One region of the Pseudoclavibacter sp. 8L genome, then DNA from elsewhere that is predicted to be linked to it. Evidence: predicted binding sites of a transcription regulator. Region 1 holds the regulator's gene; the other holds the start of a gene.

Region 1 (9,530 bases):
GGTTCAGGCTCAGCTCGATCGAGGACTCGCTCGTCGCGCGTGAGACGGTCGCGGTGCGTGGCGTCGTGGTCATCGCTCCAGCCTAGGCCTTCCCTGCGTCGGTGATCTCGGCGAGCGCGGCCAGCAACGCGCTCGTCTCCGCGCGGGTCCCGGCGGTCACCCGAAGCGTGTTCGGGATGCCGACGTCCCTCACCAGGATGTCGCGGTCGAGGAGCTGCTGGAACGTGCCCGCGGGATCCGCGACGTCGCCGAACAGCACGAAGTTCGCGCCAGACTCCCACGGCGTGTAGCCAAGGCGGGGCAGCTCCACCAGCAGGCGGTCGCGCTGCTCGCGGATGGCGTCGACCTGCTGGAGCATGATCTCCGAGCACTCGAGCGCTGCAGTAGCGGCTGCTTGGGTGATCGCGGAGAGGTGGTACGGCAGTCGGACGAGTCGCACGGCGTCGACGACGGCCTCGTGAGCCGCGAAGTACCCGACGCGGGCGCCAGCGAAGGCGAACGCCTTGCTCATGGTCCTCGAGACCACGAGCCGCTCGCGACCAGGGAGGAGGGAGAGCGCGGTCTCCTGACCATCAGGGAGGAACTCGGCGTAGGCCTCATCGACGATCAGGATGCCATCGGTCGCGTCGTAGGCAGCTGCGATCACGTCGAGATCGGTGACGGTGCCAGTGGGGTTGTTCGGCGTGCAGATGATGGTGATGTCGGGCCGCTCTCGCCGAAGCGCCTCGGTGACAAGGTCAGCCGTCAGCGCGAAGCCGTCGGCACGTGGCACCGGGATCCATTTGGAGCCCACGCCCCTGGCGAGAAGCGGGTACATGGAATAGCTCGGCGTGAAGCTGAGCACGCTGCGCCCGGGGCCACCGAAGACCTGCAGCAGCTGCTGCATGATCTCGTTCGAGCCATTGGCTGCCCACACCTGCTCGGGACCGATACCCCGGCCCAGATAGACGCTCAGCTGCTCGCGCAGCGCCGTGAACTCGCGGTCCGGGTAGCGATTGAGCCCCGGAAGCTCCCGGGCGATCGCCTCGATGATTCGCCTGGCCACAACCTCGGGCACCGGATGTGGATTCTCGTTGACGTTGATGGCAACGCGCACTGGCTGCTGCGGTGCTCCGTAAGGGGTGAGTCCGCGGAGGTCATCACGGATGGGCAGGTCTTCGAACGAGGTCACCGCACAAGCCTACGACGCGGTCTGCGGCTCGGATGGGTTGTGGCCTCAGTCGAGTGGAAGCGCGAGGCGCTGCCCGGCCTGAACCGTGCCGTTCTCGAGGGCGTTGAGCTTGGAGATCTCAACGATGACATCGCGGATATCGGAATCGCCCGCGACTTCCTCGGCGATGCCCCAAAGCGTGTCGCCAGCACCGACGGTGACGTACTCGAATTCGACGTCTGCGGCGTCGCTCGAGGCCGCCGCGGAGTTCATGTGCGTGGCCCCAAGGGCGATGGCTGCGGCGACGGGCAGCGCGGCGATGGCGAGCAGGACACGACGGCCTCGGACGGTGAGGCGGAGTGGTGCAACGGCAGTGGTGTTCATGATTCCTCCTGATTCGTCCACATCTTCGAGTGGTCGAATGTATGTACTGAATATAGCTACGAACAAAGTGCCAAGTCAAGGCTTACAGTTCGAATCTCTCGAACTTTCATCCACAACACTCGAAGAAATGTTTCGTACCTGCGTGCACTCTCGGTAGGGTTGGCGCTATCAGGCAGTGCATCACCTGCCACCGACATTCCGTGTCGGAGAGCGGACGGAGACGACATGGCCAAGAAGCCAGCGAGCGACATCTACAGAAAACTGACCGAGAAGCAGGAGCGCATCCTGACCTGCATCATGGAGTCGGTGCGCACGCGCGGGTACCCGCCGAGCATGCGAGAGATCGGCGACGAAGTCGGCCTCGTCTCCCTGTCGAGCGTCACCCACCAGCTCGGCCAGCTTGAGAAGTTCGGCTACATCAAGCGCAATCCGGGCATGCCCCGCGCCCTCGAGGTGCTGGTGCACTTCGACCACACCGACGATGGCGATTCCAACGAGACGCCGGAGGCCGCGTTCGTCCCGGTGGTCGGCAGGATCGCAGCCGGCATCCCGATCACGGCGGAGCAGCAGGTCGAAGACGTCTTCGCGCTCCCCCGTCAGATCGTCGGCAAGGGAGAGCTCTTCCTTCTCCGTGTCGTTGGCGAGTCGATGATCGACGCCGCCATCTGCGACGGCGACTGGGTCGTCGTGCGGTCGCAGCGCACTGCCGAGAACGGCGACATCGTCGCCGCGATGCTCGACGGAGAAGCCACGGTCAAGACCTTCCGCAAGCGCGACGGCCACATCTGGCTGCTCCCCCGCAACAGCGACTTCGAGCCGATCCTCGGCGACGAGTCCGAGATCCTCGGCAAGGTCGTCGCTGTCCTTCGCTCCATCTGAGGACGGCGGGCAGCCCCGACGCAGGTACACACGTCAGCAGATACAGAAGAGCGGCGAGCCCTATGGGCTCGCCGCTCTTCTGTATCTGTGTCCCTCAGGAGGCTGAAGGGTGTGTGTCAGCCAGCGACCGCGAACGCCTCGAACAGTCCGAGCTGGTCGGGGTGGACCCGGGCCTTGAGCCGCGTGCCGCTCTCCACATGCTCGAGCTCGAGCACGGCGCCTCGTTCGTGCAGGTACGAGACGAGATCGCCGCGCTCGAAGGGAACGAGAACGTCGATGGTCACCTCGGGAGTGGGCAGGAGCTCGGCGATGCGCCCGAGCAGCAGGTCGATGCCCTCACCCGTGTGCGCGGAGACGAAGATGCCGTCGGAGGCGAGCCCCTGGAGCTCGAGGCGTCGATCGCTGTCGACCAGGTCGGCCTTCGTGAAGACCACGATCTCGGGAACATCGTGGGCTTCGACTTCGCCGATGACGTCTCGCACCGTGGCAAGCTGCGCGGCGGGATCCGGGTGCGAGGCGTCGACGGCATGCACGATGACATCGGCTGCCTGCAGCTCCTCGAGCGTCGAGCGGAAGGCTTCGACCAGCTGGTGGGGCAGGTTGCGCACGAAGCCCACCGTGTCGGCGATCGTGTAGGGACGGCCGTCCTCGGTCGCTGCCTTGCGCACCGTCGCGTCGAGGGTGGCGAAGAGGACGTTCTCGACCAGGACGCCCGCATGCGTGATGCGATTGAGGAGGCTCGACTTGCCCGCGTTCGTGTACCCCACGATCGCGACCGCCGGAACCTGGTTGCGCTGTCGGGTCGCGCGCTTGACGTCACGCGAATCCTTCATGTCGGCGATCTGGTGGCGAAGCTTGGCCATCTTCGTGCGGATGCGCCGACGGTCGAGCTCGATCTTGGTCTCTCCAGGGCCTCTTGACCCCATGCCGGCGCCGCCAGAGCCGACCTGACCACCGGCCTGCCGAGACATCGACTCACCCCAGCCGCGGAGACGCGGGAGCATGTACTCCATCTGCGCCAGCTCAACCTGCGCCTTGCCCTCGCGGCTCTTGGCGTGCTGGGAGAAGATGTCGAGGATCACCGCGGTGCGGTCGATGACCTTCACCTTGATCTCGTCTTCGAGCGCGCGACGCTGGCTGGGCGCGAGCTCGGTGTCGGCGACCACCGTGTCGGCTTCGAGCGCCGCGACGATCTCCTTGAGCTCAGCGACCTTGCCTCGGCCGAGGTACGTGGCGGGGTCGGGGTTCGGTCGACGCTGCAGCACGCCGTCGAGGACGACGGCTCCCGCGGTCTCTGCGAGTGCGGCCAGCTCCTGCATCGAGTTCTCGGCCTCCTCGAGGGAGTTCCTGCGGTAGACGCCCACGAGCACGACACGCTCGAGGCGCACCTTGCGGTACTCGACCTCGGTGACGTCCTCGAGTTCCGTTCGCAGGCTCTCGACTCGTCGCAGCGACTGCCTGGCTTCGCGTTCGAGCTGGTCGCCGTCGGCCTCGCCGTCGTAGCTCGTGCTGGCGCCGTCCTGCAGCGCCTGCGCTCTACCGGAGGAGAACAGGGTCATCGTGGCGCCCGGTTCCTTCGCGGCTCGGAGGATTCGGTCGATCGCGTCGTTGCTTTCGCCTGGAGGAGTCTCAGAATCTCGCATATTCGTACTATTCTACGCCGGTGCTAGCGTCTAGGGGTGACCGCTCAGCATTACTTCTCAGCAACCCCTGACGGGCCTCTGGAACGGCGACGCGTCGTCGCCAACCTCCGGGGCCGAACGGTGACTGTCATCACGGCAGGCGGCACCTTCAGCCCTGAGCACGTGGACCGCGGCACCCAGGCCCTCCTGCACGCAGCGCCCCCGCCTCCCTCGACCGGAACGGCCCTGGACCTCGGGTGCGGCTGGGGACCGATCGCCCTCGCCCTCGCACTCGAGTCGCCCGAATTGGACGTGCGGGCCGTCGACGTCAACGAACGGGCGCTACTGCTCACCGGTGAGAATGCGCAGGCGCTCGGACTCGAGAACATCACGCCGACGCGCCCCGAGGATGTCCCCGAGGACACGACCTTCGACCTCATCTGGTCGAACCCGCCCATCCGAATCGGCAAGGACGCCCTGCACGAGCTGCTCTCCGTGTGGCTGCCGCGCCTCAGCGCCGAAGGAGAGGCGTGGCTCGTCGTCGCCAAAAAGCTCGGCGGCGACTCGCTGCAGTCCTGGATCGCGGCGCAGTTCGGGCCCGAGCTGTTCGTCGAGCGGCACTCGACGGACGCGGGTTTCAGAGTGCTGCGGGTGAGGCGAGTTCGCTAGCGAGCTCGTCCTCGACGCTGCCCGTGAAGGCGATCTCGGCCGGCCCCGACAGGAAGACGTGCTCGACGCCCTCGAGCGTTGCGACCGTCACCTGCAGCACGCCACCCGGCACACCGACCGACCAGGCATCCGGCGCGCCAGCGCCAGCCCAGTAGCGAACCGCCAGTGCTGATGCGACGGCCCCGGTGCCGCAGGAGAGGGTCTCGCCGACGCCCCGCTCGTGCACGCGCATCCGGATGTGCCCGACGCCGTCCTGCACCAGCTGGTCGTGGGGCACGACGAACTCGACGTTGGCTCCCAGCTCAGGGGCTGGATCGATGAGCGGTGCGTGGAAGAGCTCGAGCCGGTCGAGTTCCTCCTCGCTCGAGAGCGCGACGACGACGTGCGGGTTGCCGACGTCGATCCCGAGACCCGGGCGTGAGACGCCGATGTGCGGGACGGTGACGAGCGGCTCGCCACCTTCGAGGCGCCATGGCCCCATGTCGACCTTGAAGCCCGTGCCGTCTCGCTCGACGACCCGCAGACCGGCACGCGTGCCGATCTCCAGGCGCTCACCCGCCTCAAGGGTCACCAGCCCGGCTTCCGTGAGGAAGCGCGCGAACGCGCGCACCCCGTTGCCGCACATCTCTGCGATCGATCCGTCGCCGTTGCGGTAGTCCATGAACCACTCGGCCAGAGGGTGGGCTGCCTGCAGTTCGCGGCCTTCCGCGAGATTCCGCGAGCGGACCGCCCGGATGAGGCCGTCTGCGCCGACACCGAAATTGCGATCGCACAGCCGCGCCACGCGCTGAGGCCCGAGGTCCAGCTCGCCGTCCGGGTCGGAGACGAGGACGAAGTCGTTGCCGGTGGCCTGCGCCTTGGTGAACGCGAGTTGTGTCATGGGTCCAATGCTACGGAACTCTCGATCCCCGCGTGCGCCGTGACGCCCGATCAGAGTCCGGCAGCCTGGAGGATGCGCTGCGCTGCAAACCCCTCACCGCTCTGGGCGCGGACCGCGCTCTCGTAGCGTCGGAACCAGGAGACCTGGCGCCTGGCGTACTTCCGCGTCAGGAGCTGCGCCTCCGCGATCGCGTCGGCACGGCTCATCTCACCCCGGAGCTCCGCGAGTGCCTGCTGGTACCCGATCGCGCGTTTGGCGGTGCCGCCATGTTCCAGCCCGGCCTCGGCAAGTGCTTGCGTCTCCTCCAGCAGCCCCGACTCCCACATGCGCTCGACGCGGGCGTCGAGCCTGGGGGTGAGCACCTCCCGGTGCTCTTCGACGACGGCGAACGTCACGTCCCGCCACCTGGCTTCCTGGTCCGGCAGCTGAGCACTGAACGGCTCCCCCGTGACCTCGATCACCTCGAGCGCCCGCACCAGGCGCCGTCCGTTGCGCGCGTCGATGGTGGCCGCGGCCTGGGGGTCGAGCGCACGGAGCCGCGCGAAGAGCGGACCGGGACCTTCGAGCTGCAGCTCCGCCTCGAGTTCGGCTCGCACGGCAGGGTCGGTCCCTGGAAAGCGGAGGTCGAAGCACACGGCCGCGACGTAGAGCCCAGAGCCCCCGACGAGGATGGGCACATCTCCCTCGGCCTCGATCTCCTCGATCAGCCCTCGAGCCCGCTCTTGATACCAGGCGACACTCGCGTCTTCCGTGACATCGAGCACGTCGAGCAGGTGATGCGGCACCCCCTCACGGTCTTCTGGGGCGAGCTTGGCGGTTCCGACGTCCATGCCCCGATAGAGCTGCATGGCGTCGGCGTTGATGACCTGAGCTCCGCGCCCTGACGCGCGCAGGCGAGCGGCGATGTCCAGCGACAGCTGCGATTTCCCCGTGCCGGTCGCTCCCCCGATGGCGATGAACACGCTCAGGCGCGCCGGATCGTCGGGAGTCCGAGCGAGACGCGAGGGGCTGCCCCAGCCGGCGCGGGGACTGCGCAGCTCTCGGCAAGCGAGCGGTCCCAGGCGTCCCCCGCCCTCGTGCGACGGACGTCGAGGCGGCTCGACGTGGCATCTGCGACGAGGTGGAACGACGCCGCTCCCGTGATCTCGGTGGTGACGACATCACCGGGTCGTGGACGTTCTGAGCCGTCCGGGAGGGAGAAGTGCACGAGACGGTTGTCCTCCGAGCGTCCCGACATGCGGTGCGTCTCGTCGTCCTTCTTGCCTTCTGCTGCGCTGACCAGGATGCGCTGGACGCTGCCGATCAGCTTCTCGTTCTCTTCCCGGCTGATGCGGTCCTGCAGCTTCATGAGTCGCTCGTAGCGCTCCTGCACGACGGCCTTCGGCACCTGCTCGGGCATCGTCGCGGCCGGTGTTCCTGGCCGGATCGAGTACTGGAAGGTGAAGGCGCTCGCGAACCTGGACGCCTCGACGACTCGCATCGTCTCGGCGAAGTCCTCCTCGGTCTCGCCGGGGAAGCCGACGATGATGTCCGTCGTTATCGCTGCGTGAGGCATCTGCTCGCGGACGCTGTCGAGGATGCCGAGGAACTTGGCGCTCCGATAGGAGCGCCTCATGGCCTTCAAGATGCGGTCGGAGCCCGATTGCAACGGCATGTGCAGCTGGGGCATCACGTTGGGCGTCTCGGCCATGGCGTCGATGACGTCCTGCGTGAATGCCGCCGGGTGCGGGCTGGTGAAGCGCACACGCTCGAGCCCATCGATGTTGCCAGCGGCGCGGAGGAGCTTGCTGAACGCCTGCCGGTCGCCGAATTCGACTCCGTACGAGTTGACGTTCTGCCCGAGGAGGGTGACTTCGACGGCGCCGTCGTCGACGAGCGCCTGGATCTCGTTCAGGACGTCGCCTGGCCTGCGGTCCTTCTCCTTGCCCCGGAGAGATGGGACGATGCAGAACGTGCAGGTGTTGTTGCAGCCGACGGAGATCGAGACCCACCCTGAGTAGGTCGAGTCACGCTTCGTGGGAAGTGTGGAGGGGAACACGTCGAGGGATTCGAGGATCTCGAGCTGTGCTTCCTCGTTGTGCCGGGCTCGCTCGAGGAGGCTCGGGAGCGCACCCATGTTGTGCGTGCCGAACACGACGTCGACCCATGGGGCCTTCTCGAGGATCGTCCCGCGGTCCTTCTGCGCGAGACATCCGCCGACGGCGATCTGCATGCCCTCGTGCTCGCGCTTGATCGCGGCGAGCTGGCCGAGGTTGCCGTAGAGGCGGTTGTCGGCGTTCTCTCGAACTGCACAGGTGTTGATCACGACGATGTCCGGGTCGGCGCCGTCGGCTTCGACGTAGCCTGCCGCACGGAGGGATCCGGACATGCGCTCGGAGTCGTGAACGTTCATCTGGCAGCCCAGTGTGCGCACCTCGTAGCTCCTCGGAGTACCGTCTGGCTTGAGTGCTGCCGGGGATGACGCGATGGATGTGGCTGTCTCGCTCATGATCCGTCAATTCTACGTTCGCTTCACGCCTGGCCATTCCCACCGCTACGCTGGCGGGATGCGAGCCATGACCTCAGATGACGGCGTCACGCCGGCGACTTCTCTTGCTCTTCAGCGAGGTCTGCTGCAGACCGATGCCGGCCCCGTGGAGGCTCATGGTGCGCGGGTCGCTGCGATCTCGGCCCCGAGCGGGGCTCTGTACGTAGGTCCCGCTGGCGGCGAGAACGGTGTCGATGGCCTGGTCCTCCGGACGAGCGGAGGCCCGCTGGCTGCGACGACGACGGTGGTGTCGGATGCGTCTGGGGCCTCCCGAGTGGAGGCACTCACGATCTCGACGAACGACGAGCCCGAGCGCTGGCGCGATGCTCCTCGCGAGGAGGCGTACTGGCATTCGCTGCCTGGAGAGCTACAGGGCGAGGTTCCGGTGGTCGAGCCCCGTCACGGTCTGCTGATCGTGTGCGACGCGGGGCTGCGCGACCAGTACCGGCAGAGCGACTTCGCGTGGGATCGCTGGGTCGACGAGGTTGTGGCCCCAGCCGCGGCCGCGAGCTCGGAAGCGGCGGTTGCTGTGGCGTTCGCTGGTCGGAGTGAGGTGCTCCTGGCGCTGTCGTCCGTCTCGTTTCCGTCGGGTGCCGCGGTTTTCGCCGGGTTCGATGCTGGCCTGCAGATCGCTGCAGTGCATCTTGCGCCGGTTGCCGAGCACGAGCAGGAGGCGGCGATCGTTCTGGTGCGGCGAGCGCGCGCCTCGTTGCGTGACGGAGACCCGGCAGGGGCGACGGCTCAAGCTATGGCGGCGATCTCTGCGCTCGAGGCGGAACGTGATCTGCGTGCCGCTGGCCGAGTCGGGTTTGTGCTCGCGGAAGCGCATGACCGTGCCGGCGCCCCGGCTGCCGCCCGCCGAGCCCTCGAGGAGGCGCTTGTCCGCCTCGAGGTGACGCGCGACGCCGAGGGCCAGCGAGTGGCGCTGGCGCTACTCGACGGGCGCGGCGCCGAAGAACACGCCGGCTGAACCGCTCGAAGACCTGCCTGCCCTCGGTCCGCCCTGCACGACGTCGCGTGCCGCGTTGAAGGCGACACCAGCGGAATAGCCACGTCGAGACAGGAAACCGGCGATGCGCCGGATCGCGACGTCGGGCTCCAGGCCCTTGACACGTCGAAGCCGGTCGGCGGCGAGGTCGCGAGCCCGTTCGAGCTCGTCGTCACGGTCGACCTCGGCGAGCGCGTCCGCCATGGCCTCGGCCGAGATGAAGCGCTCTCGGAGCGCACGCTCGACTCCCTGGATGCCGGAGTGCTTCTTGTCTCGCGCCTTGTGGACAAGCAGCTCGGCCAGCCGCAGGTCGTCGAGGTAGCCGAGTTCCGTGCACCGTTCGATGACCTGCTCGATCTCGTCGTCGTCGAGGCGAAGGGACTCTTCGAACTCGGCCGCTTCTTCGGTGCCGTCCTCCGGAGCATGCGCGC
Region 2 (9,530 bases), on a different contig from region 1:
GGGCGGTGTGCTCGGGTCGGTCGCGATCCTCGTCGCGCTGGGCGCGATGCTCGGGAAGATCATCGAGATCTCCGGCGGTGCCTCCAGCCTCGCCGGGCGCTTCACGAAGCTGCTCGGGCCGAAGCGCGTCGCCGGTGCCCTCACGGCCGCCGCGCTCGTGCTCGCGATCCCCGTGTTCTTCGACGTCGGGTTCATCATCCTCGTGCCGATCATCTACGGCTTCTGTAAGGCGGCAGGCGTCGACCCGGTGAAGTTCGGGCTGCCGATCGGCGGCATCATGCTCGCCGTGCACGTCGCGATGCCCCCGCATCCCGGAATCGTCGGAGGTGCCGGAATCCTCGGCGCCGACCTCGGCTGGGTGACCATGATCGGCCTCCCCATCTGCCTCATGCTCGCCGTCGTCTCGCACTTCTTCTCGAAGTGGCTCAACCGCAAGAACTTCACGATGCTGCCAGCCACGGCCAAGTCGTTCGCCGAGTTCGGCACGGAGAAAGCGACTGCGATTGTCGCCGACGCCGAAGGGGCGTCCGGCTCGGAGGGTGGCGCGTCCGGCGCAACCGGCACCGCCACCAAGGCCCGCACGGTCGCGCCGCCGAGCGCAGGCATGGTCATGACGCTCATCGTCACGCCGCTCATCATGATCGCCCTCGGCACGGTCGGCGCCACGCTGCTTCCGGCCGGCGACCCCATCCGCAACGTGCTCGCGTTCATCGGAGCCCCACTGTTCGCGCTCCTCGTGACGGTGCTGCTCGCGAGCTTCTTCCTCGGTATCCGCCGCGGCTGGAGCGCATCGCAGCTCGGCGATGTCGTCGAAGCGGCGCTGCCCCCAGTTGCGGTCGTCCTCCTCGTCACGGGAGGTGGCGGCGCGTTCGCCCGTGTCCTCACCGAGAGCGGGATCGGTACGGCACTCAGCGAGACGCTGCTCGCCACCGGCATGCCGCTCATGATCATGGCGTACCTCATCTCGCTCGCGCTGCGCGCGGCGCAGGGGTCGGCGACGGTCGCGATCCTCACGACGGCTGGCCTCCTCAGCGCGTCGATCCTCGGCGGCGGGTACTCGACGATCCAGGTCGCGCTGCTCGCCCTCGCGATCGCCTTCGGCGCGCTCGGCCTGTCGCACGTCAACGACTCCGGCTTCTGGGTCGTCACCCGCTACCTGGGCCTCGGCGTCGCGGACGGCCTCCGCACGTGGACCGTCCTCACGACGGTGCTCGGCCTCGTCGGCTTCCTGCTCTGCTTCGTCGTCTGGCTGCTCGTGGGCGTCGCCTAGCTGCGGCTTCCGCAACACCACCGCGATCGCTGCCAGCCGGTGTGCCCTTCACCGAGTTCGTGAAGGGCACATCGGCTGGCAGCGTTTGGCGTCCGCGCTGAGGTCGCGCGACTCAGTAGCCCGAGTTGTTGCCGTGATCGAAGCGGATGCTCGTCGGTGCCGGGCCCGTTCTCTCGGCTCGTCGGCGGCGTTCGTCTGGGGAGAGCTCGGAGTCGCGCGGTGGGCGAGGTGCCGCGCGCAGCATCCACACCAGGAGGAACGTGACCGCCGCGAAGCCCAGGACGATGACGGCAACCACCATTGCGGGGTTCTCGGTCATGGGATGCTCCGCTCACTCAGGCGCTGCACGCGCGTCTTCCGGGGAGTCTCCCACGCCGGCCGGGGAGGCACACTCGCTCACCCTCGTGCTCGGTTGGGCTTGCTGGGCGCGGTGGAGCTCGGCGGGCTCGGTTGAACTCGATTGAATTGCGTGGCCCGTGGTGGTCTGCTCGGTGACCTTCGCCGGCCCCTGGCGTTGCTCGGTGATCCTCGGCGGCCCATTGTGGTGGCCAGGCAGTCATCGACGGCCGGGGTGCAAACGCTGCCAGCCGAGTGCCCCTTTCGTCGGGCGTGTTGCGGGCCACTTGACTGGCAGCGTTTGCCTGCGCGGACGCGGCAGCTGACTCTCCTCAGCGGCGTCCGGCGGGCAACGGGCAGTCGGCGATCAACGGCTGCGACCGGCTGCGACCGGTTGCGGCCGGCTGTGGCCAGCTGCGACCGACTGCGTTCGAGGAGCCAGGCCTCCGGCGCCGTCTTGGCCTTCGGCGCCATCATGGGGTGCTTGCTGGCCCGCGCTACGGCGCCCGCGGGCCTTTCTGCACGGGGATGATGCCCGTGCGCGCCGGCGGGTTCGGGAAGAACCAGAGGATCGCGCCGGAGAGGATCCAGATGATGGCCATTCCGGCGATCAGCCAGCCGGCGTCGAAGCCCGCGATGAGCCCGGCGATGGCCGCGCCGACGGCGGCCGCCGTGACCCGCAGGCCGGCGCCGATCGTGAAGACCTGCGAGCGCACGTTCGGCTTGCTCTCCTTGTCGCGGAGCAGCATCATGGCGGCGTTCGCCGGTGCCGCGAAGAGGCCCGAGATGAGGACGGCTGCGAACGCGAACCCGATCGGCAACGCCGGCACCGCGATGAGGAGGAAGACGCCGGTGGCGACGAAGCCCATCCCCATCACCCAGACCGGGCCCCTGGTGGTCCAGGTCCTCACCGCCATGAAGAGGGCGCCCGCGAGGCCGCCGATCGCGTAGGCCGTGACGAGCCAGGCGGCGGACGCCTCGGAGCCGGTCCGCTCCAGGGAGATGGCGATGGCGGCGATGCCGAGCGCGCCACCGGCGACCTGGCTGACGGTGCCGGCGATCGTGACGATCGCGATCGGCTTGTGCTTGACGAGGTACGTCATGCCGCGAGCGATCGTCCGCCCGAGGCCTTCCACCGGGCCGTTCTTCGCGTGCATCCGGATGCCGAACCCGGCAACCGCCCCGACGAAGGCGAGGCTCGCGAGGAGCACCATCGCGAGTCGTGCTGAGCCTGCCAGCGGGATCGCGAGCGCCGCGAGGGCCGGACCGCCCACCGAGGCGATCGTGTAGGAGAGCGCGTCCTGCGCGTAGGCCTTCCTGGCCGGTTCGATGTTGTCGGTCGCGAAACTCGAGAGGCCGCCCATGTAGGCGGGGGTCACGAAGCCGGCGACCGCGAGGATGACGGCGATGACGCCGATCGGCAGTGTGCCCAGCTGCGAGGCGAAGAGGTAGGCGGCCGCCGTGATCGTCCCCCCGATGATGAGGAGCAGCTTCGGGCGGCGCATCCGGTCGAGGAGGGCGCCCACGAGCGGTGCCGCGATGACGCTCGGGAAGAGGGCGACGGCGACGAGGAGGCCGCCGACGGCGACGTCCCCGAGCTGCTCGACGGCAAGCAGGGGAAGGGCGACGACTGCTCCGGCGTTCGCCAGCCGGAGGGGGATCGAGGTCGACTGGTACCGCCAGATGCCGCTCATCGGTGACCCGAACTCCTCACTGCAACGCCGTCGAAAGACGCGGCAGAGCATGCCGCGGAGGCAAGCCTACGTCGCACTCGAGGCACCCGTCTGCGGCCGGAATCGAGTCTCGCGGGAGGTCGACACTCGTTGTTATCGGCGGTTCGCGGGGCGTCGGAGCCCAGCGCGCGCCGGGTCAGCTGGTGCCGGATTCCCGACGTTCAGTCGCCGAGCTTCTGATCGAAGTCCTTCGGTGCAAGCGAGAGGTTCTTCGCTTCATCGCGGCTGCGCTGCTCCGCCTCGCGGCGGGATTTCCGCGAGTTCAGGAGGTAGTGGATGCTCGTGGGCACCACGGTCGCGAGCACCGCGACGATCAGGATCACGTCGATGTACTGGCGGATGAAGTCGCCGAGCACCGGCACGTAGCCGAGGAGGTAGCCGGCGAAGGTGAGGCCGGCGCCCCAGATGAGCGCGCCGATGAGGTTGTAGATCGTGTACTTGCGGTAGTCCATCTTGCCGACGCCAGCGGCCACCGGAGCGAAGGTGCGCACGACGGGAACGAAGCGGGCGATGATGACAGCGAGGCCGCCGAAGCGCTCGAAGAACGCGTTGGTCCGCTCGACGTTCTTCACGCTGAAGAGGCCGCTCTCCTTGCGCTCGAAGATCCGGGGCCCTGCTTTTCGGCCTATCAGGTAGCCGACCTCGCCGCCGAGGAATGCGGCGAATCCGATGGCGAGGCACACCCACCAGATGTCGAAGCCGATGCCGGGGTAGAAGGCGAGCAGGCCCGTGATGAGCAGCAGCGTGTCGCCGGGCAGCAGGAAGCCGACGAGGAGGCCGGTCTCCGAGAACACGATGAGGCACACGACGAGAAGCGCCCAGGGGCCCGCACCGTGAATGATCGTTTCAGGGTCGAGCCAGGGGAAGAGTGTGGGAGCCACGGAAGGATGCGTCCAGTCGCTGAGATGCAGGGTCGGTAAGTGAAGCACAGGTGATCGAAAGAGTATCCCGCGCGCGCCCTGGGAGGAACACAGCTTGGAGGGGGCGCCCGCCGGGTGCTCTCGCTCGTCGAATGTCTGTGGCGAGATGTAGCGTCGGATGCGTGCTGACAGGCGAGCAGGCTCGTCTGCGCGGTTCGCGGTGCTGCGACCCGGTTACTGTTCTGTGACGTGGGATTTACCCACAGGGGTCGAATATAGGTTCGATGAACTGTAGGCTGGGTCTGGCTTCGGGGGAAGCCAGCTCGGCACGTCAATCCAAAGGCAGAAGTGCTTTGGGAGAGAGGCTGCCGGGGCGATGAGGGGGGAATCGATGGGCGACGACGAGTACGCATTGGGTGGAGTATCTGGGTCTGGGTCTGGGTCTGGGTCTGGGTCTGGGTCTGTGCCTGTATCTGGGTCCGGGGCGGGCGCTGGGTCAGGCGCTGGGGTCCTGTCGGGTTTCCCGGCGAGCGTTGCAGCTGCCGAGCGAGAGTCCGGCGTCGCCGCCACGGCTGTCGTCACGGCGCTGATCGATGGGCGACGGTCCGTCTCGTCGGTGCTCGACGCCGAGTTCTTCGCCGCCTTCGAAGAGCTGGCCGCTCGCAAGCGGATGCTCGACGCGACGATCTTGGAGATGTCGGCCGAGCTGCTCGGGCGAGACGAGATCACACCCGTGGCCTTCTCCGGTTCTCTGGTGCGTCGGGGTGGGTACCGGTCCGTGCACGAGGCCGTGCGGCAGACCTTCGGCCTTCGCCGGGCCGAGGCGGCCAAGCTGCGCGAGGTCGCCGAGGCGACGCGCGAGCGCATCAGCATGACGGGCGAGACGCTTCGGCCCGCACGGAGCCAGGTCGCGGTCGCTGTCGCGGAAGGGAGGGTGACGCTCTCCCAGGCGTCGGCGATCGTCGCAGGGCTGCGCGAAGCGGACGGCAGCGTCGACATCGCCGACCTCGATCGCGCAGAGTACGAACTCGTCCAGGCAGCCTGCGGGCTCACCCAGGAGGACGACGAGCCGGCATCGCCGGAGCGTCTGGCCAAGCAGGCCGCCGTGTGGGTGGCCTTCCTCGACCCGGACGGTGCGGAGCCCAACGCGGAACGTCAAGCCGCGAAGCGAGGGCTCTCCTTCACCCGTCGCGCTGATGGCATGGTGCAGGCCAGGCTCCTGGCGACCCCGGAACAGGGCGAGACCATCATGCGTGTCCTCGACGCGTATCTCTCGCCGCGGCGAGAGCAGACGTGTGAAGCAGACGACGAGCCCCGCGGCAGCCTCGCTCCGCAGGAAGAACCACAGATCCGGGACGAGCGCAGCTTCTCTCAGCGGCGCATCGATGCACTCGTCTCGGTCTTTGCTCAGCACGCCGAGTCCCCGGGCGCACCCCGGACCGGCGGAGAAGCGCCCACCCTGGTCGTGACCGTCACGCGGGCCGGGCTGGTGGGAGCCGCCGAGACGCCGGCGGACATCTCCCGCCTCGAGCACAGCGGTGAGCCTGTCCCGGTCGAGGCAGCACGGCGCATCCTCTGCGACGGCATCATCCGGGTTGCCCTCGTCGACGACGACGGCGAAGTCCTCAAGCTCGGCCGCAAGCGAAGACTCTTCAGTCCGGCTCAGCGAAGAGCGGTCTTCGCCCGAGACGGCGGGTGCAGGGCACCCGCGTGCGAGCTCCCCTTCGACACCGTTGAGATCCACCACGTCACACCGTGGTCGAGCGGCGGACGCACCGACACGACGAACGGCATCGCGCTCTGCACCTTCCACCATCACGAAGTGCACCTGGGGCGACTCACCGTCTCGCCCGCGCAGAGCCGGGCGTGGAAGGTCGAACCGGCAACCGGCCCCAGGGTGGCTCGCGCGCGTATCCGCGAGACTCCGCGCGCGGTCCAGTTCCAGGCGGCACCCAGCAGCGCCGAGGAGGCGCTTGGAAAGATGAGCGCATGACAGCACTTCGCCCTCAGCAGTTTCCGACCATCGAGGTGATCAGGGGGCGCTGGGCGCTCGTGGCAGCCATCGAGACCGCGATCCTCGGCGAGGGTCGCGACAACTCCCACGCCGACGAGCACGGCTGGTTCTACTCAGACGGTGGCGGCAGCTGGGCTCGGCTCACCCCGCTCCCCGACGGCCGGGCCGTCCTCGCCGGCATCGACCGCGACCACTCCGAGACGCACAAGCGGGGCCTCGACCTCATCACGGGCATGCCCGACTGGGGAGTGGCGCACGTCGAAGCCGCCGTCAGCTCGGAATCGGGACGCCACTGGGAGACTGGCGGGGACCAGCCCTGGCTCGGATTCGTCTACTGGCGCGAGAACGCCGGGGAAGCCTGGCGCACCGTCGACCACGGCCTCGCCGACGGACTCGACAAGCACCTGCTCCCCGTGCTCAGCGAGGAGCAGATGCTCGCCGCCGCCGCCGACTGGTTCGAGGGTGCCGTCATGGACCTCGATGACCCGGAGTCAGCCCCCGAGCAGGTCGACGCGGAAGCCGTCCGGCGAGGCGCCGAGCTGGGCCCGGACCTCACCGCCCAGGCGCTCACTGCGGTCCTCCCTTTCGAGGGGATGCATATCGAAGCAGCCGTCCGCGCGGCCCGCGCGTTCTCGGCGGCTCCCCGCTAGTCGCGGCTCCTCGGGCTGTTCGAGTCGAGCCTCGTCGGCTCCGCGCTCGTGGCGGCACCGCCGACCGCCTCGTGGCGATCCCGAGCCGCAGCGTCGAGCTCCTCCGCCTCTTCCCCGCCGACCGCCTCGCCACGGGCCACGAGCCCGGCAACATCAGAGAGGGGGATCTGCTTCAGGAAGAGCGATAGCAGGAACGCGAGCGCTATGAATGGCACCAGGTACCAGAACACGGGGGCCAGAGCATCGGCGTAGGCCGTGACGATCCCATCCCGAACCTCGTCCGGCAGCTGCGAGAGCGTCTGCGGGTCGATAGTCGAGGTCGCCGTCGCCGCATCAGCCGGGCTGGCGCCGCTCGCCGTGAACACCGACGTGAGGTTCTCCGTCAGGCGCGTTGTGAAGATCGCACCGAACACCGCAGTGCCGAGTGCCGCCCCAACCTCACGGAAGTAGTTGTTCGTGCTCGTCGCCGTGCCGATCTCAGCGGCGGGCACCGCGTTCTGAACGACCAGGACAACAACCTGCATGATGAGGCCGAGCCCCGCCCCGAAGAAGAACAGGAACACGCAGATGAGCCAGATGGGCGTATCCGCCGTCAAGGTGGTCATCGCCACCATCGCGAGGCCGGTCAGCACCGTGCCCACGATCGGGTAGATGCGGTACCGCCCGGTCTTCGAGATGAGGATTCCCGAAGCGATGGACGTGCCCATGAGGCCCGCCATCATCGGCAGCATGAGCAGCCCCGAGGCAGCGGCCGACGTGCCAGACGACATCTGCAGGAACGTCGGGACGAAGCCGATCGCCGCGAACATGCCGATGCCCAGCGTCAGGCCGATAGCCGTCGCGTTCACGAAGATCGGGTTCTTGAAGAGGCCCAGCGGGATGATCGGATCCTCAGCGCGCGACTCGACGAAGACGAACATCGCCGCCGCCACGAGGAGGCCGAGGCCCCACGCCCACGTGACCATCGACGCCCAGCCGTGTTGAGCATCCGCACCGAAGTCGGTGAAGAAGATGAGGCAGGTCGTCGCAGCCGACAAGAAGATCACACCGAGATAGTCGATGCGCTTCGTCGCCTTCTTGCTCGGCAGCTTCAACGCCACCACGGCGATGACGAATGCCGCGATGCCGACCGGGATGTTGATGTAGAACGCCCACTGCCACGTCAGGTGGTCGACGAAATAGCCACCCAGTAGTGGGCCGCCGACCGCCGAAAGGCCGAAGACAGCGCCGAGCGGGCCAAGGTACTTGCCGCGCTCGCTGGCCGGCACGATGTCGGCGATGATCGCCTGCGACAGGATGATGAGCCCGCCACCGCCGAGACCCTGGATGGCGCGGAACACCACGAACGCCCAGAAGCTGTCCGCGAAGGCGCAGCCCACCGACGCGAGCGTGAAGATCGCGATCGCGATGAGGAAGAGGTTCCGTCGCCCGAGCACATCACCGAACTTGCCGTAGATCGGCATGACGATGGTCGTCGCGAGGAGGTAGGCGGTCGTGATCCACACCTGGTGGTCGACTCCGCCGAGCTCGCCCACGATCGTCGGCATAGCCGTCGAGACGATCGTCTGGTCGAGGCTCGAGAGAAGCATGCCGGCGATGAGGGCGCCGAAGATGGTCCAGATCCTGCGCTTCGTAAGCAGGAACTGCGGCGCTGCTGGCGCCGGTGCACTGGTGGTCATGCGTGAGTCCGTTCGAGGAGTGCGGTGCGGAAGGAGAGGGAGGGAGGGAGAGGAGGGGGAGGAGAGGAAGAGGAGAAGAGGTCTGACAGGAAGAGGGGGCGGCGCCGCCCTCAGTGCTGCAGCACGGCGCGCATGGCGGCGACTCGTCGGAAGACGACCGTCTCCATGTCGTCGGTGTTGTCCGTCGTGAAGAACTCGAAGGCGCTCGCCCGCATGATGGACATGAGGAGCTGCACGGCGGCGGCGGCGCGAAGGTCCCCGGCTGGGAGCCCTTCTCGACGCTCGACGAGGGTGACGTCCCGCTTCTCGTCGCTCGACATGTGCTCGAGCACCCGCTTGAAGAGCTTCGGCTCCTGGTCGATGACGGCCATGACTTCGCGGATGTCTCCCGAGTTCGGCTCCGGGTCGGACTCGCGCCACCGCTCGAGTGCGAGGTGTGTCAGCGCTTCGAGGAGGTCCGGGCTCAGCTGCTCGCTTTCCGGGGCGCCCCCCGCCACGAAACGCTCGTCGAGGTGGGTCGTGTCTCGTCGGGCCGAGATGCCGAGAACAGCGTCTTCCTTCGATGCGAAGTAGTTGAAGAACGTCCTTCGGGAGACGCCGACCTGCTCGCAGAGCTCCTCGATCGTGAAGCCGGGAAGGCCGACGTCGAGGGCGCGGCGTCGGGCCATCGACGAGATGTCGCGGCTTGTCTGCGCCATCTTGCGAGCCCGCAGGTTCATTGCACTATCCATCACTAGTGCAGTATTGCACTAATTGAGGAAAGTGCAACAAGTTCTGAGCGTGGATGCACTTCCCGCCCGCGCGCATCCCTTGGCCTACGCTGTCCCCTAGTACCCCGAGGAGACCCGATGACCGAGATCCCGCACATCACGATCAGCGCTGGCTTGATCTTCGCGATCATCGACCTGATCATCCGAGTCATCGCGATCATCGTCGTGCCCCGGAATCGGAAGCCGAGCGTCGGCATCGCCTGGCTCATGGCCATCTT

What was found. The regulator LexA, encoded in region 1, represses DNA repair genes until DNA is damaged. The targets are predictions, from matches to a motif close to TCGAACANNTGTTCGA.
Region 2: a site for LexA is predicted at 4,469-4,484, ahead of GV007_RS14680 (HNH endonuclease signature motif containing protein). Genes of this name have one in related genera too.

Annotation. Positions count from the first base shown of each region.
Region 1 is NZ_LR733185.1:35,860-45,389, forward strand. It holds gene hisB (imidazoleglycerol-phosphate dehydratase HisB) at 1-73, opposite strand, end outside; gene GV007_RS00175 (histidinol-phosphate transaminase) at 83-1,171, opposite strand; gene GV007_RS00180 (LysM peptidoglycan-binding domain-containing protein) at 1,217-1,534, opposite strand; gene lexA (transcriptional repressor LexA) at 1,760-2,413, shown strand; gene hflX (GTPase HflX) at 2,530-4,056, opposite strand; gene GV007_RS00195 (class I SAM-dependent methyltransferase) at 4,093-4,704, shown strand; gene dapF (diaminopimelate epimerase) at 4,673-5,584, opposite strand; gene miaA (tRNA (adenosine(37)-N6)-dimethylallyltransferase MiaA) at 5,635-6,546, opposite strand; gene miaB (tRNA (N6-isopentenyl adenosine(37)-C2)-methylthiotransferase MiaB) at 6,549-8,072, opposite strand; gene GV007_RS00215 (hypothetical protein) at 8,140-9,081, shown strand; gene GV007_RS00220 (regulatory protein RecX) at 9,043-9,530, opposite strand, start outside.
Region 2 is NZ_LR733186.1:1,686,054-1,695,583, forward strand. It holds gene GV007_RS14660 (GntP family transporter) at 1-1,270, shown strand, start outside; gene GV007_RS14665 (hypothetical protein) at 1,383-1,589, opposite strand; gene GV007_RS14670 (MFS transporter) at 2,104-3,300, opposite strand; gene GV007_RS14675 (DedA family protein) at 3,501-4,220, opposite strand; gene GV007_RS14680 (HNH endonuclease signature motif containing protein) at 4,663-6,192, shown strand; gene GV007_RS14685 (hypothetical protein) at 6,189-6,863, shown strand; gene GV007_RS14690 (MDR family MFS transporter) at 6,860-8,542, opposite strand; gene GV007_RS14695 (TetR/AcrR family transcriptional regulator) at 8,653-9,261, opposite strand; gene cls (cardiolipin synthase) at 9,391-9,530, shown strand, end outside.